2 regions of the Roseateles albus genome follow, and region 2 is predicted to be linked to the other one. Evidence: riboswitches for the same ligand, from Rfam matches in the RefSeq annotation. Region 2 holds a riboswitch; the other holds the start of a gene.

Region 1 (4,410 bases), 280 kb from region 2:
TTCGTCAACCGGTAAGCCAGCGCCACCAAGGACGCAAAGTTGTTATAGGGATGCGTCGAGCCGCTCAGCCGATCGGACAGCAATTGGCCATCCAAACTCAGATGAAGATTCAACAAGCCTGCGGAGTTTTCCAGATGGTCTGCAGTTGGCGCGACGTACCAGCGATCGCCCCACCCTGCAAACGCATTACCAAACAAGGTCGTCGCACTGCTGCGACCTGCATCACTGGTCAGCGTTTGAACCTTTGCATGCAGACCAAAACCTGCATCGATTTGCGCTTCGCCGTTGTAGCTGTATTTGTGCTCCCCATTCTGCGTCAACGCTTTGACTTGAGAGTCTTCCACACCGACAGAAGTCCATGACTGCGCGCTCGAACCGTCGCCATAAACGGTCGGCAAAGCATAGATATTGCCCGGAACACCTTGCGCAACTTGATCCGCACTCAAGTCGGTCAATGTTCCATGCACGTATGAATATTTGTAGTACGAAGGAAGCGCAACAACAGCCTGTACGGGCAAGGCCAGCACAGCCACTGCCCCCATCAGCACCGAGCACGTGAGTCGATTCATACACTTCATGGCAACACCTTCTTTATTTAATCGGACGCCTCGTCGAGCGAAAGCCAAAGGTATAAGTCACAGCTAACTCGTTATTTTGGCGAACCATATATTAGCCGCCGAGCATCAATAAACAGCCCCTAATACTAGGGAGCGGGGGTCGATACTCGACCTGAAAGGCAATGGCCATTGACGCCTCGCGTGCAGTGGACAAGGGCGCGAATTGCCACTGCTGAACTGCGCTGACCACAGCCACGACGAGCCGCTTGTGAAAAAGCCAGTTGGCCGCGCGCCGCCTCGCCTTGTTCAACAACGGCGATGGCGCAAAGCTGGCAAGGTGCAGTGGCTGAGCTTTTCGCGCAAGACTATGTGGCTCGCGGCGAGTTGTTGCGCATCTTGCCCGACTGGTGCTTGCCTGCCGCCGCCTGCTGGGCATTCTTCCCTGAGCGACGCTTGATGCCCTTGCGCACCCGGGTGTTTCTGGACGCATTGGCGCTTGCTCTATCGAATTGCCAAGCCCGGAACTGAGTCTTAGAACCTGTCCGTAAACAGTCGGGGTCGCCTAGTGCAAAATTGCCTCGTCAACAACTTCCCTGCCATGCCATGCCATGAGTCTGCGCAATAGCGTCTTCGCCCTGCTGGCCTTGTCAGTGCTGTGCGGCTTGGCCGAAGGCACGGCGGGAAGTTTTGGCCTGGTGATGCAAAAACCCTTCGATGTCGTCTCGTCCTTGTTGTTCATGCTGATAGGCTACCTCTGGTACCGCCAGGATGCCCAGGCACGCCAGTACCGTGGAAGTAGCTTATTAGGCGGCGCGATAATCATGGCCTCGGTGCTTGCCATACCCTACTATCTGGCGAAATCCCGGCCGAGCGAGCAGCGCGGCAAAGCTATCGGCAGCTTCATTGGTCTGGTGTTGCTGGCGGCCACATCGGCTGGCATTGCGGCCGTGCTGGCCGATTTACTCAGAGCGTCTTGAGCGGCTGCTTCGGCCTAAGCCGCAGCACTACTCCACCGCAAACGCAATCTCCACCGTGGCCTCGCGAGGCAAAGGCAGCGGCGCAAAACGCCATTGATTGACCGCCGTGACCGCAGCCAGCGCCAACCGTTTGTGTGATGCTTGCAGAGCCTGCGCCTGCATGACCGAGCCGTCGGCCTGCACCATGAAACGCACCGTCACCGCACCGCCTCTGAAGTCGGCCTGCAGCTGGCGCGGGATCTCGGGCTCGACCTTGCTCAGCAGTTGCAAGGCAGGCGGCTCGGGCTCGGCCGGCTCACTGGGCATTTGTGGCAAGGGCTCCGGCTGCGCCGCCGCCGCTGTCAGCTGGGCCGCAGCCAAGAGTACCGGCGGCGACTCAGGGCCGGCATGCGCCGAAGGACGTGCTTCGACGGCAGCGCTAGTTGCGCCAGCCGCTGCGGCTGCCACCGCGACGGCCGGCTTGGCCAGCGGCTTGTTCGCTGCGGGTTTGGCCTGCGCGGTGTTGGCAGGCTGAAGCGGCGGGCTGGCCGGCGCGTTGGCAGAAGTGGTGGCCGGCAGGGCATCCGTGCTCGCCCGTTTGGCCGCAGGCTTCACCGACTGCAGCTTGATGAAAGTAAAGACCTTTTCGGCCTGCCGCTGCGCACGCTCCTCGGCGCTGAGTTCAGGCTTGAGCGGCCCATCAGCCTGAGCGCGAGCGCTGCCGGCCGCAAGCAGCAGAACCATCATCAAGCAGGGCAAGCCCGGCCCCAGGCAGCTCAAGCGTCTCATGAAGAACACTCCAGAAAAGAGGGCGCGACACGACGACGCCAAGGCTGGCAGTGTAGGGAGCAGCCCCCCGCAAATGAGCTGCGGGTTTGTCCGTAGAGGCGCCTGCGGAACGCGAAGTAATTCACGGCTCATCTATACTTGCGCTTCGCTCCGGGGTGCCCTGCTGCGCATATAGAGGTAATTCGTTATGCGCCGGGCTGAGATGTGGTGGAAGCCATAGACCCGCTGAACTTGATCCGGTTGATACCGGCGTAAGAAGAGCCCGCCCGCAGACCCGTTCCGCCACGCCTCCCGCCTGAGGATGCCGGCCGAACTCCCTGGGGCAACCGGCCTCCTCGCAACGCCACAGCGACCCTCGAGCCGGCCCTCGCAGCGCTTCACAGCCACCGCGAGAACCGACCATGAACAGCATCACCGAACCGGGCCTGAACAGCCTAGCCAGCAGCCTAGAGTTGACCCGCGCGCCCCTGCCCGGCTCCAGCAAGACCTACCTCAAGGGCGAGCGCAACCCCGAGCTGCGCGTGCCGATGCGGGAGATTGCCCTGACCAACGGCGAGCTGATCACGGTCTATGACTGCTCCGGCCCCTACACCGACATCACCGCCAAGATCGATGTCAAGCAAGGCCTGCCCGCCACCCGCGCACCTTGGGTGGCGGCGCGCGCCGACACCGAGCTGTACCAGGGCCGGCCCATCCAGCTGATCGACGACGGCCTGCGCGACATCGCCCAGCAAGAGGCCTTGATGCAGATGAGTGCCGGCCTGCGCCGCCAGCCGCGCCGCGCCCTGCCCGGAGCCAACGTCACGCAAATGCACTACGCGCGCCGCGGCATCGTCACGCCAGAGATGGAGTACATCGCGATCCGCGAGAACCAGCGCCTGGACTGGATGCGCGAATACGAGCAAGACGCCGAGCGCGAGGCCCGCCTGCGCGGCAATTCCTTCGGCGCCAGTATCCCGGCCGTCATCACGCCCGAGTTCGTGCGCGACGAGGTGGCACGTGGCCGCGCCGTGATCCCGGCCAATATCAACCACACCGAGTTGGAGCCGATGATCATCGGGCGCAACTTCCTGGTCAAGGTGAACGCCAATATCGGCAACTCGGCCGTCACCTCCTCGATCGAAGAAGAAGTCGAGAAGCTCGTGTGGAGCACGCGCTGGGGCGCCGACACGGTGATGGACCTCTCCACCGGCCGCAACATCCACACCACGCGCGACTGGATCATCCGCAACAGCCCGGTGCCGATCGGCACCGTGCCGATTTACCAGGCGCTGGAGAAGGTCGGCGGCGTGGCTGAAGACCTCACTTGGGCGCTGTTCCGCGACACGCTGATCGAGCAGGCCGAGCAAGGCGTTGATTACTTCACCATCCATGCCGGCCTGCGCCTGCCCTTCATTCCGATGACGGTCAAGCGCCGCACCGGCATCGTCTCGCGCGGCGGCTCCATCCTGGCCAAGTGGTGCATCTCGCATCACAAAGAGAACTTTCTGTACACGCATTTCGAAGAGATTTGCGAAATCATGAAGGCCTATGACGTGACCTTCTCGCTCGGCGACGGCCTGCGCCCGGGCAGCTTGGCCGACGCCAATGACGAGGCGCAATTTGCCGAGCTGCGCACGCTCGGCGACCTGACCAAGATCGCCTGGAAGCATGAGGTGCAAACGCTGATCGAAGGCCCCGGCCATGTGCCCATGCACCTGATCCAGCAAAACATGAGCGAGCAATTGAAACATTGCGACGAGGCGCCCTTCTACACGCTGGGCCCTTTGACGACCGACATCGCGCCCGGCTACGACCACATCACCAGTGGCATTGGCGCGGCGATGATCGGCTGGTTTGGCTGCGCGATGCTTTGCTATGTGACGCCCAAGGAACACCTGGGCCTGCCGAATCGCGACGACGTTAAGGCCGGACTGATGGCCTACAAGATCGCCGCCCATGCGGCCGATGTGGCCAAGGGTCATCCGGGGGCGCGGGCGCGCGATGATGCCTTGTCCAAGGCGCGCTTTGACTTCCGCTGGACCGACCAGTTCAACCTCGGTCTCGACCCCGAAACCGCGCGCGACTTCCACGACGAAACCCTGCCCAAGGACAGCGCCAAGGTGGCG
Region 2 (4,410 bases):
CCCAACACCTTGGAAGATGCTGGGGGTTTAGTTTGGCTCCTCGACCTGGGCTCGAACCAGGGACCTACGGATTAACAGTCCGGCGCTCTACCGACTGAGCTATCGAGGAATTATTCGGTGTCAGCAGGCTTGACTCAAAAGAGTAGGCCTACATAAATGGGAAAAGCCGCTTGACCTTGCGATCAAGCGGCTTTTTCGTTTTCTGTGGCTCCTCGACCTGGGCTCGAACCAGGGACCTACGGATTAACAGTCCGGCGCTCTACCGACTGAGCTATCGAGGAACAGAGCCTCAGATTATAGACCAGTTTTCTAGAGCTTTACAAGTGGTATTCCAAACTGGCGCGGAAAGTTCTTGGTGCCAGCGGGTAGAGGTAAACATGGCCGAACTGGAACGGCGACTCTTTCCAGGCCCGCTTGTCGATCAAATTGTCGACGCCGACTCGCCACACCAGCAACTGCCGGCCCATCAATGCCTGCTCGAAGCGGGCGCCGGCGTCTAGGCGGGTCCAGCCAGGGATGCTGACGCTGTTGTCCGCCAGCACCGCGCGTGGGCCTTCATAGACGAGCCCGGCCTGCAGTTGCAGGCCACTCAAGGCGGCGACATCTTGGCGCGCTTGCAGGCGCAGGCTGCGCTCGGCCACGTTTTCGGGCCGCAGGCCGTTGAGGCTCGCGTCGGCGCTGTCTTCGCGGCGCGCTTTGAGCTGCATCGCGCTGGCCAGCAGGCCACCGCCGGCCCATTTCAGGTCGGCCTGCGCTTCCAGGCCTTGATGGCGAGCGATGCCGTCGGCGCGGCGCACGCAGCTGCCCGGCTTGCTATCCGAGCATTCGCCCAGATCGGCCCATTTAGGGCGGCTGGTGTTGAACCAGTTGAGCGACCAATCGACGGTGTTGGAGCCGGCTTTCAGGCCGATTTCGATCTGGCGGCTTGTCAAGGCAGGCAGGGCGCGGCCGGCAGCGTCGCCATAGCGCTTGCGGTTCGGGGTGACCTCGCTCTCGACGCCTTCGCCCCAGCTGGTATAGGCCATCAGTTGGCTGTTGATCGCATAGCTCAGGCCCAGCCAGGGCGTGGTGATGTTTTGCGTGTAGCCGGTGGCGCGCGAGCCATCGGTGCGCACGCTGTCGCGCTCCAGCCGCGTATGGCGTAGGCCGGCCCAGGCTTGCCAGTCGGCGCTGAGCTGGACGGCGTCGCGCAGATAGAACTCGCTGCTGCGCTCGTCGCGGTTGGTGTTCTCGTCCGTCAGGCTGGGGTCGGCGACGGTGATGGCCTTGCCGTCAATGGTGCCGGTGCCGGCCCAGTTATAGGCCTGCTTTTGAAAGCGGCTGTTGAAGCGGCTGAGCAAGACGCCGGTGCTGACTTGGTGGGTGATGCTGCCCGTTGCCAATTTGCCGGCCAAAGACAGATCCAGAGCCTCGCTATTGCGGCGCTCGTTCTCGCTGCGGAAGTCGTACATGTCGAAGCTGCCGTCGGGGCAGTAGCGATCGGCGTAGTAGTTGCCGTCCGCTGCGGTGCAGCCATAGGCATAGGCCAGCCTGTCATCGGTCTTCAGGCGCTGCACGCCCAGGTGCGCCTGCGCGCGCCAGTCGGCATTGAGCTTTTGCGTCACACGCAAGGAGGCGTGGCTGTTGTCAAACACCACCGGCTGCGTCCAGCTTTGGTTGTTCAGGTTGATGCGAGGGTCGAAGTCTTTGGCGCTGGGCAGCTTGTCGCCCAGCATGCTCATGCCGGGCTGGCTGGGCTGGCTCTGCTTGTTCAGCTCGAACTCGGCCTCGACCAGGGTGTCAGCGCTCAGGCGCCAGTCGCCTGCCATGGCCAGCAAATGGCTGCGGCCCTCGGCGTCGCGCAATTGCGGCTTGAGCTCGGCGGCGGCTGCGTTGACTCGCAGGCCGAAGGCTTGGCCCTCGCCAAAGCGCTGGCTCCAGTCCAAGCTAGCCTCGGTCGTGCCGCGCTCGCTGATCGCGAAACCCAGAACGGTCATGGGCTGAGCTGTCGGCCGCTTGACGATCATATTGACCAGACCGCCGGGCGAGCTGGTGCCGGCCTGGATGCCGCTGCTGCCCTTGAGAATTTCGACGCTGGCCTTGTTGCCTAGCGGCAGCACGGTTTCTGCGTTGATCGGCAGGCCGTCACGGCGGTAGTTAAAACGGTTGTCGAGGTCGAAGCCGCGAATCTTCAGGTAGGACACATAGCCTGCCGCGTTATAGGCGTCGCCGACGCTGGCGTCCAGCGCGGTCAGTCCGGATAAAGCGTTAATGCCAGCGTCCAGCAGGCGCTCGTTGCTGATCAGGCTGAGCTGCAGCGGCAGCTTGGCGACCGGAATTTCACCGAAGCCGCCGACTTGCGAGGGTGTGTCGGCAGCGCGACCGGTAACAGATACCGTGGGCAGGCTTTGCGCCAGTGCGGCAGTGCCGCAGATCAGGCCGGCCGCAGCGGCCAGCAAGGACTTCTTGGAAATTGGATTTGTTGTTGTCATCGGAACAGCAGGCGATGACAGGGCGGCAAACGACGGGGCTCTCACGTCATGAGAAAAGGGAGAGAAGGACGTGGACCGTGATGCTTGCTTCCCTGCGCGAGGATTACCTCAATCAGGTTCAAAGGGTTATCTCAGCCGACCCAAAATTAAATGAATCAGCACCCCTAGCGAAGGCAGCGACCTTGATCGCTGCTTGGGGCTCATTGTATCGGCCCATCAAAAAGGCCCGCATTTCGCGGGCCAATCAAGAAGAAAACTAAGTTCTCGGGCTTGCGCAAAGCCGTTCCAGCTGGGCGCATCGCCGAAGACAGTAGCAGCGCTACGGCAAGGCGGTGCAACGACGCCGGGCCGGCTTTTCGCGAGCCCCTTCCACCTCAGTCGAAGACTGGCGATTCCACGCCCAGCACCTTGTGCAGCTTCGGGCTGGTGGTCGTGTACTGCAGATGAATGCGCTTGTCCGGGCTGATGTAAGGCATGGCGCCGAAGGCGGCCAAAGCGCATTCATGGAAGCCCGACAGGATCAGCTTCTTCTTGCCCGGATAAGTGTTCACGTCGCCCACGGCAAAGATGCCCGGCACGCTGGTCTGGAACTTCTCTGTGTCCACGACGATCTGCTTGCGCTCCAGCGCCAGGCCCCATTCGGCGATCGGGCCCAGCTTAGGGCTCAGGCCGAAGAACACCAGCAGCTGCTCGCAAGGCATCACGCGGGTGACGCCGTCGCCGCCGGTGACCTTGATGTCGGTCAGAACGCCGTCCGCTTCGACGATGTCCGTCACCTGGCCGACCACGAATTGCATCTCGTAGGCGTCGCAGAGTTCGCGCATCTTGGCGACCGAGGCGGGCGCCGCCTTGAAGCCGTCGCGGCGGTGCAAGAGGATCACGCTCTCGGCCTTGTTGGCGCTGCCGTCGGCATTGCCGGCGCAGAAGTTCAGCGCCCAGTCGAGCGCGGAATCACCGCCACCGACGATTACCAGGTTCTTGCCGGCGAACTGCGCCGGGTTGCGAACGCGGTAATGCAGCTGGTTGCCTTCGTACTTGTCGATGCCGTCGACCTTCAGCGTACGCGGCTGGAACGAGCCCACACCGCCAGCGATGAAGATGGTCTTGGTCAGGAACTGCGTGCCCTTGGAGGTCTCGACGAAGAAGCGGCCGTCTTCTTGCTTCAAGACGGTGGTGACTTCCTGGCCCAAATGGAAGGTCGCGCCAAAGGGCTCGATCTGCTTGAGCAGGTTGTCGGTCAGCTCCTTGCCGGTGCAGATGGGCACGGCCGGGATGTCATAGATCGGCTTGTCCGGATACAGCTCGATGCACTGGCCGCCGGGGTAGGCGAGCGAGTCAATGATGTGGGCTTTGACTTCGAGCAATCCGAGCTCGAAAACCTGGAACAGTCCGACTGGACCGGCGCCGACGATGACGGCATCGGTCTGAATCGCGTCGGGTCCGGGCGTTGGGTTTGCGTCGGCCGTCGTGGCAATCTCTGCGTTCAATTGAGCATCCATTTTTTCTTGGGGCCTGAGCTTGGAGCCAGGCGGCGTTCTACAAATTAGCGGAGCAGCTCGGGCAGCTTGCCCGTGCGATCCTTCCAGTCATCGGCGTCCGGCAGCGGTGCGTGGCGCTTGGTGATGCTGGGCCATTTCTTGGCCAGATCGGCATTCAGCTTGATCATGTGCTGCATATTGCCCGGCACATCTTCCTCCGGCACGATCGCATTGACCGGGCACTCAGGGATGCAGACAGCGCAATCGATGCATTCATCGGGATCAATGGTCAGAAAGTTCTGGCCTTCGCGGAAGCAATCGACCGGGCAGACATCGACGCAGTCGGTGTACTTGCAGCGGATGCATGATTCGAGGACGACGTGGGTCATGATGGTGCAGCTCGTGTTGTTGTTTGGTCTGAATTACCGCGCAATGCCATTTCACTCTGAGGCTAAACGGCG

What was found. Region 2 has a riboswitch for thiamine pyrophosphate ahead of PRZ03_RS10765 (TonB-dependent siderophore receptor). Riboswitches for the same ligand answer to the same signal wherever they lie in the genome.
Region 1: another riboswitch for thiamine pyrophosphate. It lies ahead of thiC (phosphomethylpyrimidine synthase ThiC); the one in region 2 lies ahead of PRZ03_RS10765 (TonB-dependent siderophore receptor).

What each region holds. Positions count from the first base shown of each region.
Region 1 covers NZ_JAQQXT010000005.1:20,408-24,817, reverse strand. Annotated here, with positions in the region: gene PRZ03_RS09560 (PEP-CTERM sorting domain-containing protein) at 1-626, opposite strand, end outside; gene PRZ03_RS09555 (type 2 periplasmic-binding domain-containing protein) at 900-1,085, shown strand; gene PRZ03_RS09550 (hypothetical protein) at 1,166-1,534, shown strand; gene PRZ03_RS09545 (TonB family protein) at 1,562-2,302, opposite strand; TPP riboswitch at 2,444-2,577, shown strand; gene thiC (phosphomethylpyrimidine synthase ThiC) at 2,704-4,410, shown strand, end outside.
Region 2 covers NZ_JAQQXT010000005.1:301,476-305,885, forward strand. Annotated here, with positions in the region: tRNA gene PRZ03_RS10755 (tRNA-Asn) at 34-109, opposite strand; tRNA gene PRZ03_RS10760 (tRNA-Asn) at 206-281, opposite strand; gene PRZ03_RS10765 (TonB-dependent siderophore receptor) at 318-2,471, opposite strand; TPP riboswitch at 2,544-2,647, opposite strand; gene PRZ03_RS10770 (NAD(P)/FAD-dependent oxidoreductase) at 2,846-3,970, opposite strand; gene fdxA (ferredoxin FdxA) at 4,015-4,338, opposite strand.